Linked DNA regions of Xanthocytophaga agilis. The protein of the gene in region 2 interacts with the protein of the main gene of each other region in a pairwise test. Links are inferred from orthologs where the notes say so. Each region holds a gene or a part of one and is shown on either strand. Other genes may lie near its edges.

Region 1 (7,237 bases), on a different replicon or contig from region 2:
AACGACAACTCATTAGGGGCTGTCCATTTGAATTTGCCACGCACATGTGGTTCAAATTCAATGTAGTGAGTAGTATCCCATTTGTCTATCAGAGTGTCACCTACCAGATCATGAGAGAAAGTAAATATGAGATTTTGTTGCTGGGCAATCTCATCCTGAAAGTTGCGTCCGTTAATCTCTACTTTATTGCCCCTGCAGGAAATAAGCAGAAAAATGACGCCCAACATCCAGAGGGCACCAATGTTTTGTTTCATAGTGGTTAAAATGAGTGTAGAATAAAAAGCGGGAAAAGTTACAGAAAAAAACAGAGGTTTTGCAAGAAGAAACCGTCGATTATTTTTTGCTGGTTCTCAGAATATTGCAATCCACACCTGAAATGAAATTCGTGTGGGTATTAATAGAAACTAATACCTTCAGCTTGTATGTTTTATGGTAATTTTAGCTGTCGGAATACAACTATTTTATCGGAAAAAGATTTTCAGAAGGGTTGTAAGGTTTGTTCTATTCCAGAAAGATAGCCAGAGCCAAACAAATTCAAATGTACCAGAAGCGGGTACAGGTTATAAATAGCTTTACGTTCTGTAAAGCCTGGTTCTAATGGAGTAGCTTCAACATAAGCATCGTAAAAATCAGGCTCAAAACCTCCAAATAGATACGTAAAAGCGATTTCGGCTTCTCTGTTACCATAGTACACTGCAGGATCTATAAGGGTGGCATAACCATCTTTACCAATCAGCACATTGCCATGCCAGAGATCTCCATGAAGAAGTGCCGGTTTTTCGTTTGGAAAGATATCTGGCAATCGGGTGTAAAGATGTTGAAATTTAGTATAGAGTGTCTGAGGCATAAGTTGATTATAAACTGCCAGGCCCACTTGTGGCTTTAAACGACACTCTATAAAAAAGTCAACTCCATTGGTATAGGCAGTATTCGTTTGTGGGAGTGACCCAATATAGTTGGGGTAGGAAAGTCCGAATTCTGGTTGAGAATGTGTGTGCAAACGGGCCAGAGAAGTTCCAAGATCTGCCCAATAGTTACTTTTGGCGTACGTGAAGGGCAGAAACTCCAGTATCAGATAGGTTTTTTGTCCGTTTTGACCATATCCTATCACTTCTGGAACAGATATTTCTCCGGCTTCTTTTAATAGAGTTAATCCTTTTGCTTCACAAGCAAAAAAATCCTCCTCCATGCTTTCATTCCACTTAACAAAAAAAGTCCCGGCACTGGTAGTTGCCTGTATAGTTTGATTGATACATCCACCAGATAGAAACTGATACTCCAATATGGACACTTCCTTACCAAGGGTTGTAAAAAAGATTGTCTCCAAAAATTGAATATACTCTTCATGTAAACCACGAAAATCCATAAGCCAGAATATGTTTAGCTGAAGAGGATAGTAAGAAAGCTATTGTTCTCCTGAAGTTTTATTGAGATGATGTTTCTCAACCAGAAACTCAATAAAGCCTTCATTGGCCTTCATCAACATATGATATACCCGCTCAAAACCATCCATACTACCAAAGTATGGGTCAGGGACATTGAGATCTGAGGCTGCTGTATCAAAATTTCGCATCATCACTACTACTGCCCGACTGGAAATATAGCCTGGATGCCGTGTAATATTTAGATAATTTGAATGATCCATTGCCACAATATAATCATATTCCTGAAAGTCATTCTCACTGAGCTGACTTCCCGCGTGGTGGATCTCAATACCATGCTTACGTGCTACCTTAATGGTGCGACGATCGGCAGGTTCGCCAATATGATAATCAGCAGTACCCGCTGAACGACTAATAAGAACGTTCTGCAAGCCTTTTTTCAAAGCAAGATGGTTAAAGATGCCTTCTGCAAGAGGAGAACGGCATATATTTCCTAGACAAACAAATAATATTTTTACCATGAATAAAACATCGCTGGATGAGACAAGGGATATAGCTGGTTTTCCACCTGTTTCACTACAAACTTGCTAATAATTATTTATTACTTAAATATATTATCAGAGACAGTTTTTTGTTGATTTGCAATCTTTTTTTCAGTATTTCTATTTACCTTGCGCCACATTTCAAGCAAATGTATGATTTTAGAAACCATTATGGAAAGAAAAAATACAAATCTGTTCTTCTTATCTGGTATTTTTTTACTTTTTACGTTATTACTGATCGGAAGGTCATACAAGGATCAGTCCGTTAAATCTGATAAGAGACAATCTCTGCAAAAGCGCACAAACCGTAATACTCCTCCTCCTGAATGGCTTAAAAATGTAAGTTTGGAGAATGCGGATAACACAGTTGCTCGATAAGTAAAACTAAATTTAGGGTATTGATTGGACTATATATGCCTCTTCAAAAGAGTGGGGTAATAGGATTGTCTTGTCTAGCTTACTTATAGATAAAAGTAAGAGGGCTTATAGTGCTTGTTAGGTAAGATTATTCCTTTTCTTCTACAATAACAAAGACATCTTCTGTATTCTTTTTCATTAGATAGCGTTCCCGTGCAAACTTTTCAAGCAATCGGGGACTTCCCATCAACTCTTCACGTTCTTTCTTTACTTTTAATACTTCTTTTACATAGTGTTTTTTTTGTTCTTCCAGTTCAACTGTCTGTCTCCAGAGTTTGAACTGAGAAATCATGTCATTGGTATCAAATAACAGCATCCATACAAGGAAGACCGCAGAGGTAGCAAAATAAAAGTTGCGGGTAAAGGGGGGGAGTTTAACAGGCATAGAACAATAATCTACAACACGAAGCTCTGAGAAATACTGGCTACAAGGTAGAATACCTGTAGCCAGTAACAATAAATTAAAAGTTGATGCCTGGGAAATAAGCTGTATTGCCCAGTTCTTCTTCGATACGTAACAATTGATTGTATTTTGCCATCCGATCAGAACGAGATGCTGAACCCGTTTTGATTTGACCAGTATTCAGAGCAACTGCAAGATCTGCGATAGTGCTGTCTTCTGTTTCTCCGGAACGGTGTGACATTACACTCTTATATTTATTGCGTTTTGCCAGATTTACCGCATTGATAGTCTCAGTCAATGAACCAATCTGATTTACTTTAACCAGAATAGAGTTAGCAACGCCCTGATTGATACCATCTTGCAGACGAGTTACGTTTGTTACAAATAAATCGTCACCCACTAACTGGATTTTTTTACCAGTCAAGTCTGTCAGTTCTTTCCAGCCTGCCCAGTCATCTTCTGCCATACCATCTTCAATGGAAAGGATAGGATATTTATCAACCCACTCTTTCCAGTAGTTAGCCATCTGAGAAGACGTCAGTTTTTCTCCTGTAGATTTTTTGAAGTGATATGTTTTGCTGTCTGCATCATAGAACTCAGAGCTGGCTGCGTCCAGTGCGATGAAGATATCTTCACCTGGTCTGTAACCGGCCTTCTCAATAGCCTGTAATACTACTTCAATAGCACCTACGTTAGAAGGGATATTAGGAGCAAAACCACCTTCATCTCCTACGTTAGTACTCATTCCTTTATCCTTCAATACTTTCTTCAGGTTATGGAATACTTCTACACCCATACGTAAAGACTCAGAGAAGGTCTCGGCTTTTACAGGCATAATCATAAATTCCTGAAAGTCGATGGAGTTATCCGCATGGCTACCTCCATTCAGGATGTTCATCATTGGTAAAGGAAGAGTATTGGCATTTACACCACCCAGATAACGGAACAGTGGTAAGCCTGCTTCCTGTGCTGCTGCTTTGGCAATAGCCAGAGAAACGCCCAGAATGGCATTAGCTCCCAATTTACCTTTGTTAGGAGTGCCATCCAGTTCCAACATCAGTTGGTCCAGCATATTTTGTTCAAATACAGAATAACCAGTCAGTTCTTCTGCAATAATTTCATTTACATTGGCAACGGCTTTCAATACACCTTTGCCCACATATACTTTTTTATCATCATCGCGCAATTCTACGGCCTCGTGGGTTCCCGTAGATGCTCCTGATGGTACAGCCGCACGGCCTAATTTTCCATTTGCAGTGATTACATCCACTTCTACAGTAGGATTGCCACGGGAATCCAGAATTTGTCTGGCTCTGATTTCTTCAATAAAAGTCATGATCAAGGTTAAATTGGTGATACAAAATATTGAACTCTCTCTGCTTAACGAGATACTATTTTGGCGGGCGAAAATTAGAACTTACTACAGGATTTTCAAAGAAAAAATATAATTAGTAGGTAATTTCCTCGATTTAGAGGTAGATTCTGGTACCGCTATCTCCTCTCAGGAGTTTGCATGAGCAACTGGCAGGACAATAGTAAACTTTGTGCCATTGCCTTCTTCACTCTGTACTGTAATTTTTCCATGAAGTCTGTCCACTGCCTGTCGCACGATATAAAGGCCCAACCCTGACCCATCTGCTCGTTGGGTAGCACGAAAAAACATTTGAAATATTTTTCCCAGATATTCCGGCGCAATGCCTATTCCATTGTCCTGTATCTGAATGTTTGTATACTCATCTGTATAACTCACACATATCCATACTTTGCTTTCAGTACGGGGATTGTGGTATTTGATGGCATTAGATAATAAGTTTTTAAAGATAATTAATAACTGAAGTTCATCACTTTGAATGATGTCTGATGCTGGCATATCAATGACAACCTGAACTTGGTCAAAGCCAGGATAATATTCCAGTTCGTGTAGACATTGCTGAATTATTTTGTTTAGGGAAACGGGTTTATACTCCAGTGCATTAAACAAACTACGAGAATGGTTCAGGATTGAGTTGATAAATTCTTCAAGCCTATCTACCCGATTACCTATGAGCTGAATATACTGGTGTTTCTTCTCCAGATCAGATTCTGCCTCTATCAAACTAAGGAGACCTGCAATAGAGGCTACCGGAGAGCGGATGTCGTGTGATACTTTATATACATACTGATCCAGTTCCTCATTTCTCTGTTTCAGTTCGGAAAGTGTTCTTTCCAGATGTGCTGTTCGTTCAGAAACTTTAAACTCAAGATCTGCTTTTAACGCTGTTAGTTCTTCATTGCTTACCCGTAAGGCTCCATTACTTAAACTTAGTTCCTCACTCATCACCTGTAATTCTTCATTGGTAGATTGTATTGCTTCATTTCGCAAGGTTAGCTCACGGTTAAGTTCCTGTAATTGAGCCTCCTGTTGTTTGGTCACTGTTACATCCATCGCAGTGCCTTTTGCACATAAAATACCATCCTGATTTTTATATACACGAGCCTTGATATAAATATATTTTAGTTGCCCATCCGGAAGGATTACTCTGTAATTTATGCTATAGGGGGCAATCTCTTTAAGGGCCTTGTCCACAACTATCCTGACACGCTCTACATCATCCGGATGAATAATCTTATACAAAAGATCCAGAGAGCTGTCTGTATAGGCTAGTACAGTTGGCCAGCCAAAGATGCGGTAAAGTTGTGGAGTGCCTCGAAAAGTAAAATTTTTATACTCAGTCTCATAACTTCCAACTTGACTCAGTTCTTCTCCTAACAATAATTGTTCATATCTTTTGTGAAGTTCCTGATCCAAGCGGTTTACCTTGGAAAAAATAAAATGATAGATTAGGAAAATAGTAGTAAAAAAGAATATCAGGATAAACAACGCTCCCATGGCAGGAGTATATATGTTCTGATTGAGTCCGTACAGATAGAGTACAATAATGGGTGGAACTCCTAGCATCGCAATACCAAATACATAACGGGCCATCAGATTACCCAGATAAGGACCTGTAACGATAGATACAATGCCATGTTGAGGATATAAAAGGAGGAGCCCTTGGGCTAGACACAGAAATGCAAAACTGCTATGCACAGACATAGCCGAATAGCTTTTGAAATCGTAATAGTCATTGATCTGAAACAGATGTCCCAGAAAGATCAGGTAGCCAGTCAAAAATACAATAATGGAAAGTATATGGCCTGCCCTATACCTTTTGTAAATAAAACAGGGAAAGGCTATTCCAATACAGAAAAAACAGATTGCGCCTGCAATGGATATTCTGCCTGGAGAGGAGGAACCTATTTTGGAATCAGTTCCCAGCAACTCATCCAGATTCAATGCAAGAATGTGCCAGTGTTCAAGCATAATGGCAATGCTAATCAGTACAATAATTCCGGACAAAAGAAGCACTAGCCAGAAATAAGGTCTCTTACCTGCCATCTGAATAAGGTTACCTGCTGCTAAAATCAGTAAAATTGCTGTATTGACTTTCATTACAGCATTGCTGATTAAGAAAGTACGTAGAGGTAAGTAGTTAAATAGCCAGCCTATGAGACCAAGAATAGCAAGTACAATGGTAATACTTGCCAGTATTCTAACAAATAGTGTTATTCTTTTGGAGAAATGCAGAGCTGCCTCCATTATATAAATGATAAGGTAAACAATATGGAATGGATTTGCCTGATAAAGTATGTCTTTGTCACTCTCCGCGTCTGATTGAAGAAACCGGATGGAAAAATAATAAAACAGATACTGATTGTATATTTGTTTCTCAGATACTTCTGTAAAGTAAAGAAAAAAAAGTATAGAAAATAAGCCTTGTCCGGTGAATGCCAGGCAAGGCTTATTTTCTATACTTTTAATCCTTTTTAAAGCAGATCCTTTACATTGTTATTGTATAATGAATCATTTACAAATTAAAATGTCAAACAACAGATTGTATAAGCAACCTTGATCCGATTTTTGATAGAGAATAATTTTATTTGGATGATGCCTGTTCAATACGACTTTTACGTTTTTCCAGCACATCCCATACTTCATCCTGCCACTGAAGTGTATTTCCAGTTTGAGCAGTAAGAGCCTGAATAAAATCAGATAGCTTTCTAACAGGATCCTTTCCTAATTGATAGCCGCCTGATCTTGCTTCCAAACGTAGAGTAATATCTCCTACCTTGATAGATGCGTCCTGATAGTATACGTTTCGGAAAAAGGTGGATTGACCATCTTTATCAAACAGCAGTCTTATATCGAGAGTCTGCTTGTAGAAATTTTCAACCGTTTGACACATATGATCCAATTTACGATGTTGGATTCTGCGCCATTGTGTAGGAAAAATATCCTGCCACTGCTCCAATGTAATTAACTGTCTACTCAGTTGCTTAGTCATAGGATTAAACCATTGTTTTGTTTGTGTGATGTTGAGTATGATTAGATTTACTAAATAACGGGGTCTTAAATTTATCCGAAATAAAGTTCGGATTCAACTATATTTTTTCACTATAACTTACTAGTAAAG
Region 2 (7,100 bases):
CATCCGGAATTATCAGAACATGGTGAAATTGCTCAGGAGTTAACTGTATTTTTAAAGTTAACCCTAAATTGGTAATTTCCGAAAAATATGTTTTATAATGATAAGGTTTATTGTCTCTGTTGTTCTTTATAGTTTATTGATAGTGTTTTTATTATTAGTCTGGAACACTGTTAGTTTTGTTCTTGAAGCACTTTGGGGTAATCTGGGAAAGATTATATATGTAAGTGGCTATGCTATTTTGTTTTTGGGATACTTATTCCTAATGCGTCTGCAAATAAACAAACAGCAGAAAATCTTTTTATTCTTATGTATATGGCTGGGCTTTCCATCTGTTACAAGTAAAGTAACAAACTCTGGTTTTTTTATCAGATGTGATACCAGAGTAATAAACTCCACAGATCATCACAGGAAGCTAGAGATAGCACCATATGGTGTGAGTGCACTGAACCTGATATTTCAGAAGTATAGTAGTTGTGATAGTAATGAGGTATATCGGTTTGCCAATCCTTTACTTATAGGTAAAAGCCTTATCTTCCAAATGCATTTTATTGTATTCGTCCTGATCTCTATTGGTATGAGTTTAGATTGGAGGCATAAAATGAACGATAAGATAATAGTGACCGACATTTTACTAGCTAAACTAAATAATCGAGTCAGGCTTTTTTATCTTTTTTGTGGGATAATCCTCATAGGATGGATGCTTGTAGTTTCTCTGTTTTTTTGTTTAGGTATAGAAAGATTACTGGAGTATAAGTTTGCACTTTTTCTTTTTCTGTTGTATGCAGTGATATGGATTGGACTTATCTATGCTCAAAAAAGAATGCATGTGATACTTCTGTTAATGGGATTGGTAGGGAGTTGTCCTACCATTAGTACATTTAATGTAAGCGGAACTATAGAGTTTTCCAACTGTTACACGGATTCAGAACGGACATATACAGAGACTAATCCATATAGACTTTTATATGTAACTACTTTCACTGGTAGTATTGTAGATTTAATCTATGGAATTCAGAAAGGGTGTAGCTCTGAACATCGGAAGTTCTTGGATTTGAATTTTACGAACAGCGCAGAAACTATTACAGAACGGCTAATACATGTTTTGTCGATTCTGATAAGTGCTTATTGTCTGTATTTAATCTCATCATATTGGTTACAAAAATATCCCAAGGCTGTCTGATAAATAAGAGCAGTATTCTATTTTTTAGGATCTTTTACTCTCACAATCACCCGAAAATTAAGGAAACGGGCTGAAAGTGCGTTCGGTACTGCATACTGACGTTCATTGACATCTGTAACCCAGTTGTATGACATGACATTTCTTGCTCCTAAGGCATTAAGCAATTCTGCTCCTATCCAGATAGAATCTCCAAATTTGCCAATTCCTTTGCTTGTTGAGCCAAAAGCAATAATCTTTGAAAATCCAATATCCAGTCGGCGATAGGGTGGGGCATGAAGAGCTGAACGATAGTTCAGATTTTTAGGTGGGCCAAATGGTAATCCAGTACCTACAATGGTATTGAGATATACTCTCCATGAAGGATTGCCTGGCAAATGATCCTGGAAGAATACAGCCAACGTAACACGCTGATCTGTTGGACGACGCACATAACCAGTTTGATCAAAACCCAGATCTTCTTTGGTTTGCATAATACCCAGACTGAACCAGGATTCTGCTCCTTTGATGAATTCGCCACTAAACCGAAAATCTGCCCCTACAGCATATGCGCGGGTATCATTATTGGCATAATACCGTAATCTGACATTGTCTACATCATAAGCAACCGCATCCCAGAGATTTTTATAATACAGTTCAGAGTTGAAAACAAATTCACGTCCCCACATCTGAACGGTCTGTCGCATACCTGCAATAAGATGGAGTGAACTTTGTGCCTTCAGATTCAGATTGAGATGTCCCAGTTGGTCACGTAACTCCCGGTATAAGGGAGGTTGCCTGTAAATGCCGGCTGCAAATCGTAATGTTGTTTCTCTTACCCAGTTGGGTGTAAATGCATATTGAATCGACGGACTTACCAGCCACTGCTTATTTACAGACCAGTAGCCAATACGGGCTCCATAGGTCAGTGTGTGTTGATTGTCTTTGGAATACGAGTGTTGCAGATAGCCATTCCATCTATTGGAAGATAGTGCAAGATGAGTAAAAAGAGTATCCCGGAACATAGCATAATCCGCTGAGTCAGCAAAGGAATACTGATTGAGTTCATCTGTGAACGATTCCCGGTTATAACGTATACCCCATTCAATGCGATTTCGAGGGTTCATTTCATAAGTTGCCCGATGTTCCAGTGATAGTATTCTGCCATTGAGTTGGTTTCGGGCATATTTGTATTCACTGCCTACTCCAACAGTTCCTATGCATTGTTTGTAGGTTGGAGAACTAGGATCCAGATCTATTTCACACAGCCGATAAGCACTTTCTGTATCATAGAACTCACGCTCACTGGTATTCATTGCAGATCCAATAAAATTCAGTGTTAGCTTATCACTGGGACGATGGGTAAATTTAAGACCACCTTGTCCCAGATCATAGTTGAGCAACTCCTGGCCTGCATAGGCTACATACAGTCTGAGTTGTTGTGAAAATGTACCAAAGGTTGTTTCTTGGCTTACAGGTCGGGTGAGATAGCGATTACGACCATAGGAAAGTAATAGACCTATCTCAGATTTGGGAGCAAGAGAATCTGTCTTTTTATTTCCTAGGACATACCTGAAATAACCTTGTATATCTGTAAATGCAGGTAAGTATTCACCTTTCACTTCAAGTGTGTTCAGCAGGTACTGCGACTGTTTGCGTCGTACCCCTACTGTATAGCTTAGTTTTTCTTTTAAGGCAGTACCTTCTGTATGTAGTGAGCCTCCCAACAATCCCAGTGTAACAGATCCTTTGGTTTGTGTAGGTTCATTGTAAGCTACATTCATCACAGAGGAAAGCTTATCTCCATATTTGGCTTGCCAGCCACCTGAGGAGAACTCAACGCTTTTCACCAAGTCGGGATTGACAAAGCTTAAGCCTTCCTGCTGGCCTGACCTGGCAAGAAAGGGGCGGTATACTTCAATATTATTTACATATATCAGGTTTTCATCATAGTTTCCACCACGCACTGAATAGGTAGAAGAAAGTTCGTTGTTACTAACTACTCCTGGCAGGGTTGCCAGAATCTTATTAAAGTCTCCGAAAGTCGAAGGTAATGTTTTGACATCCTGAGGTTTGATTTGTACTATACTAACCTGCATTCGTTGGTCATTTCGGGTAGTAACCTTTACTTCATTGAGCTTCTGAACTGCAGCTTCAAGCACAATAGTTATCTCTCTTATTTCACCTGAGCGTAATTGAAGTGTAAGTCGTTTTTCCTGATGATTAATAGACCGAATTTGTAATACTAGATCCTTGTTGGCAGGTATATCTGATAACTGAAAGTATCCGTTTTCGTCAGAAGAAGAGCCTAGATGCAGATTTTCCAAACGAATGGTAGCGCCTGGTATTGGTTTATCAAGTGTATCTTTAATCCATCCTTTGATTTGTGTGTGTTGAGCGGTTGCGTTCTGTACCAGTAGCAGACCAGATAAAAAACAGATAAGAAAAAAGAACAGACGCATTCGCAAAGACAAAATGATGCAGGACAAGACCAAGTGTTGGAATTACAGTAAAAGCCAATAGATCAGTGTTTCAAACTGACAAAAAATCTATCGGACTTACAAACAATAATACAGGGAAATTACAACATGTGAGATTTTACTTGAAAATATTATACTATTTTCGGTAAGGAAGCATGTTTTAATTTGTGAATAGTTGCAATTGGATCAGAAGAACTAAATACGAAATTGCCTGCTACCAATACATCCGCTCCTGCAGATAATAAATAAGGTGCATTCTCAAGGTTAACTCCTCCATCAATTTCAATTACTGCTTTGGCATTACGACGCAGAATAAGGTCTTTCAAATGTGCTACCTTTTCATAGGTACGCTGAATAAATTTTTGCCCTCCAAAGCCTGGATTTACAGACATAATCAGAATGATATCAGCCTCTGTGATAATTTCCTCGAGCAGATGTACAGGAGTATGCGGATTTAAGGCAATACCTGCCTGACAACCAGCAGCCTGGATTTGCTGCAGTGTACGATGCAAATGGGTGGATGCTTCATAATGAACGGTGATGTGATCAGCTCCGGCCTGGGCAAAAGACTCAATATACCGTTCAGGTTGAGTGATCATTAAATGAACATCAATAGGTTTTTGAATATAAGGGCGAATTGCTTCCAGAATAGGAAAACCAAACGAGATATTGGGTACAAATACACCATCCATTACATCAAAATGGAGCCAGTCTGCTTCACTCTGGTTTACCATGGTTACATCACGTTGCAGATTGGTAAAGTCTGCTGCCAGCAAAGAAGGAGCAATAAAATGCATAAGTCAAATAATTAAGCTTACCGGCACATTTACTAATTGATATGCCAGGTAAGCCATATTGTTACTTTTTAGAAGAAGGAAATATGGTTCCGTATTTACTATTTTTCATCAGTTTGCTTAATACAAAACCCAGAATGATATAAACCACGAAAACAATGGCTGTACTGATATAGTTTACCTGAGAAAATTTAGATTGCAGGTTTGGTGCAATTTTATCCGAAACGACAAACATATTGTACAAAAAGAAGGCTGCACCTGCTACAAACCAGATGATAAAAAAAGCAGCACGACGTTTGCCTGCATCCTGAGGATCTTTTCCGCCTTCCCATTTGATCAGATTGGCTACAACCCAGGATAATCCGATAAAAATAACAGCTGCAATGGCAGCAAACATATATGTTTCACTTGCCAGATCTTCTAACTGACGAGGATTCCGAATCGTAATAATTTGAGCAAGAAGCATAGTTTAGTGTAAGAGTGAAGTGATAGAAATAGCAATCAATAGTTTTCTAAATCTGTGATTTTATTTTTCCAGCTCTACATAATAAGTATAGACTACCCTATCTTTCAGGTTAATGCGTGACAACGCTTCTGTGAGGCTGCTGGCTAAAGAAGGAACCTCAAATCCACGGGCATCTGTCCATTTCAGTGAAGATAGCAGATTGTTATCAAATTGTGGTTTGGCTTCTTTGATAGATACATCCACTTTGTAAAGCGTACGAAATTCTACACCTGTAAAGTTTTCGTGTAGTTTTAAACCAACCTCTTTTTTCTTTGTATCAAAATCCAATACAAAAATGTCATCAGATGCACCTGGCGCGTTATAACTGTATTTTTTAGGTTTTTCACCCTCTACCGGATTCACTGCGTCATAGTAGTTCTGGTACTCGCTGGTAATATCATATACTTTTGCTTCCAGTTGCAGATCCGGATAATTTACAGGGGCATTTGCCAGAAACAGATTTTTCAGAAAACGAGTGTCTTTTTCGCTGTACTCAGGAATTTTAAACAAATCTTTTTGCTTGAACATATAGTATTCAAAGATTGGGAAATTTACCTGTACCATATCCGGTACAGCATTTTCAGTTGCTCCACCTTCATTCGCTTTGTCTTTGTATTTGTTTGTTAGCGCAATATCTTCTGCTGAAAACCGAAAATGTTTTAAACGACCTTGTTTCTCTTGAAGACGGTTAACCAATGCCGAAGGTTCATGGATCAGTGCTTTGGGTGTAAATACCAGAATATAAATGTGCTGGGTCTGGGTTTGAGGTACCCAGGAATTTTGTTTGGTGAATGGTTGAGCAAACACATCAATGGCATTGCCTTGTTTCAGCCAGTTTTCAAACTCATTCACTGCCCAGGTAGAAATGTCGATGCTAGTGCGGAATGTTTTTCCATTTTGTACAATCTGCAATTCCTGTTTGCCTTTTACCAGTTCGAAGTCTGTAATAAATACAGCAGTGCGATTATCCTGGGTGATCTGACGGATAGGCTCATCAAGTACCGAACGGGTTTCTGTATAGTTGCTTATGTTCCAGGGAATATTTTCGGTAGCATTAATATTGATTCTGGGTGGAATATCATTTGTGCCTGCCTTGAAATAAACAGTTTTTGGACTATTCACAATCGTCAGTAAATCCTTGATAAAATCCATAGAGGACATCATTCCTTCATGCATCCCTTTGGAATAATCTATGTATACAGAGATAGAATCCGAAGCCACAGGAGCTTCTGATTTGGCTACATATTGGGTATGAAAAGGGGTAAGATCTTTGGATTCAACGACAAAGTTTGTAGGATCACTGGAACAGGAAAATGTTCCATATACCAGGAAGGCAGAGGCTATGTAGTGAATAATCGATCGTGAAGAAGATTGTCGTACCATGAAGTGAGATAGTAGATTTGTTGAATAGTTGTAGTTTACTAAAATAGCTGATATTTGCAATAATACCAGTCAGGTAAATACGATGCATTACTTACCTGACTAGTAAATGGGATAATGTGTGAAAGAATCGCTTCCTTTTTTGTAGCTTATAAGCTATTTAATTTTTCAGGATATTCAAACCATGCCATTTTTCCGGAACCACCTGTAATTTCTACCCATCGTTGGTTTTCAAAGATTACATGAACGACTCCACCTGTTGGTATGCTTCCTATATCATCATGTGTGAGATATTCTGCCAGATAAGTTTGTTTGGGATTGTGTGCTACAACCATAGCGGATTTTTTATCTTCTGGAATAGCACTTATCATTTCAATGAAAGATTGTAGGGCATATTCTTCATATAACGCATTCTCAACAATTATTTTTTCCGTATCATATCCTAACTGCTCTGCCATATATTGAGCTGTTGAAAGGGCTCGTATTGCGGGACTGGCAAAAAGCAGATCTGGACTGACTCCCAGTTTTTTTAGATGCCCTCCCATTTTACAAGCTTCAATGACTCCAGATGAGGATAATTCACGGTCAAAATCACGCTGACCAGCTGCCCCAGAAACTGCCTGGGCATGCCGTACAATAAAAAGATGTTTATTCATAAAGTCTGAAACAGAACGCCAAGTAATACAATATCCTTCAAATGAGAAAAATCTTGCATTAAAATTTTTATGCAGAAAGATGTTTCCCCAAATGCTGTATTTGTCATATATATATAGTGTAAAATATTG

The links.
Region 1: the proteins of rpe (region 2) and eno interact in binary tests that used the Escherichia coli proteins (3 or more experiments, as listed by UniProt). The link is inferred for Xanthocytophaga agilis from one-to-one orthologs.

What each region holds. Positions count from the first base shown.
Region 1 is NZ_JASJOU010000014.1:30,680-37,916, forward strand. What follows is about bases 1,942-4,913. They hold eno (phosphopyruvate hydratase), read right to left. Parts: upstream 4,081-4,913; coding sequence 2,803-4,080; downstream 1,942-2,802. Other genes in these bases: QNI22_RS29975 (hypothetical protein), read left to right, coding at 2,096-2,302; QNI22_RS29980 (FtsB family cell division protein), read right to left, coding at 2,430-2,798; QNI22_RS29990 (sensor histidine kinase), read right to left, coding at 4,246-4,913. In the rest of the region: QNI22_RS29960 (alpha-2-macroglobulin family protein), read right to left, coding at 1-254; QNI22_RS29965 (fructosamine kinase family protein), read right to left, coding at 479-1,366; QNI22_RS29970 (low molecular weight protein-tyrosine-phosphatase), read right to left, coding at 1,406-1,903; more of QNI22_RS29990, read right to left, coding at 4,914-6,363; QNI22_RS29995 (hypothetical protein), read right to left, coding at 6,701-7,108. UniProt on the Escherichia coli protein: Catalyzes the reversible conversion of 2-phosphoglycerate (2-PG) into phosphoenolpyruvate (PEP). It is essential for the degradation of carbohydrates via glycolysis.
Region 2 is NZ_JASJOU010000001.1:1,219,505-1,226,604, reverse strand. Bases 2,601-5,435 are described here. They hold rpe (ribulose-phosphate 3-epimerase), read right to left. Parts: upstream 4,434-5,435; coding sequence 3,768-4,433; downstream 2,601-3,767. Other genes in these bases: QNI22_RS05030 (hypothetical protein), read right to left, coding at 4,957-5,435; QNI22_RS05035 (hypothetical protein), read right to left, coding at 4,495-4,896; QNI22_RS05045 (TonB-dependent receptor), read right to left, coding at 2,601-3,618. In the rest of the region: QNI22_RS05055 (hypothetical protein), read left to right, coding at 1-75; QNI22_RS05050 (hypothetical protein), read left to right, coding at 98-1,180; more of QNI22_RS05045, read right to left, coding at 1,198-2,600; more of QNI22_RS05030, read right to left, coding at 5,436-6,318; QNI22_RS05025 (SixA phosphatase family protein), read right to left, coding at 6,465-6,971. UniProt on the Escherichia coli protein: Catalyzes the reversible epimerization of D-ribulose 5-phosphate to D-xylulose 5-phosphate.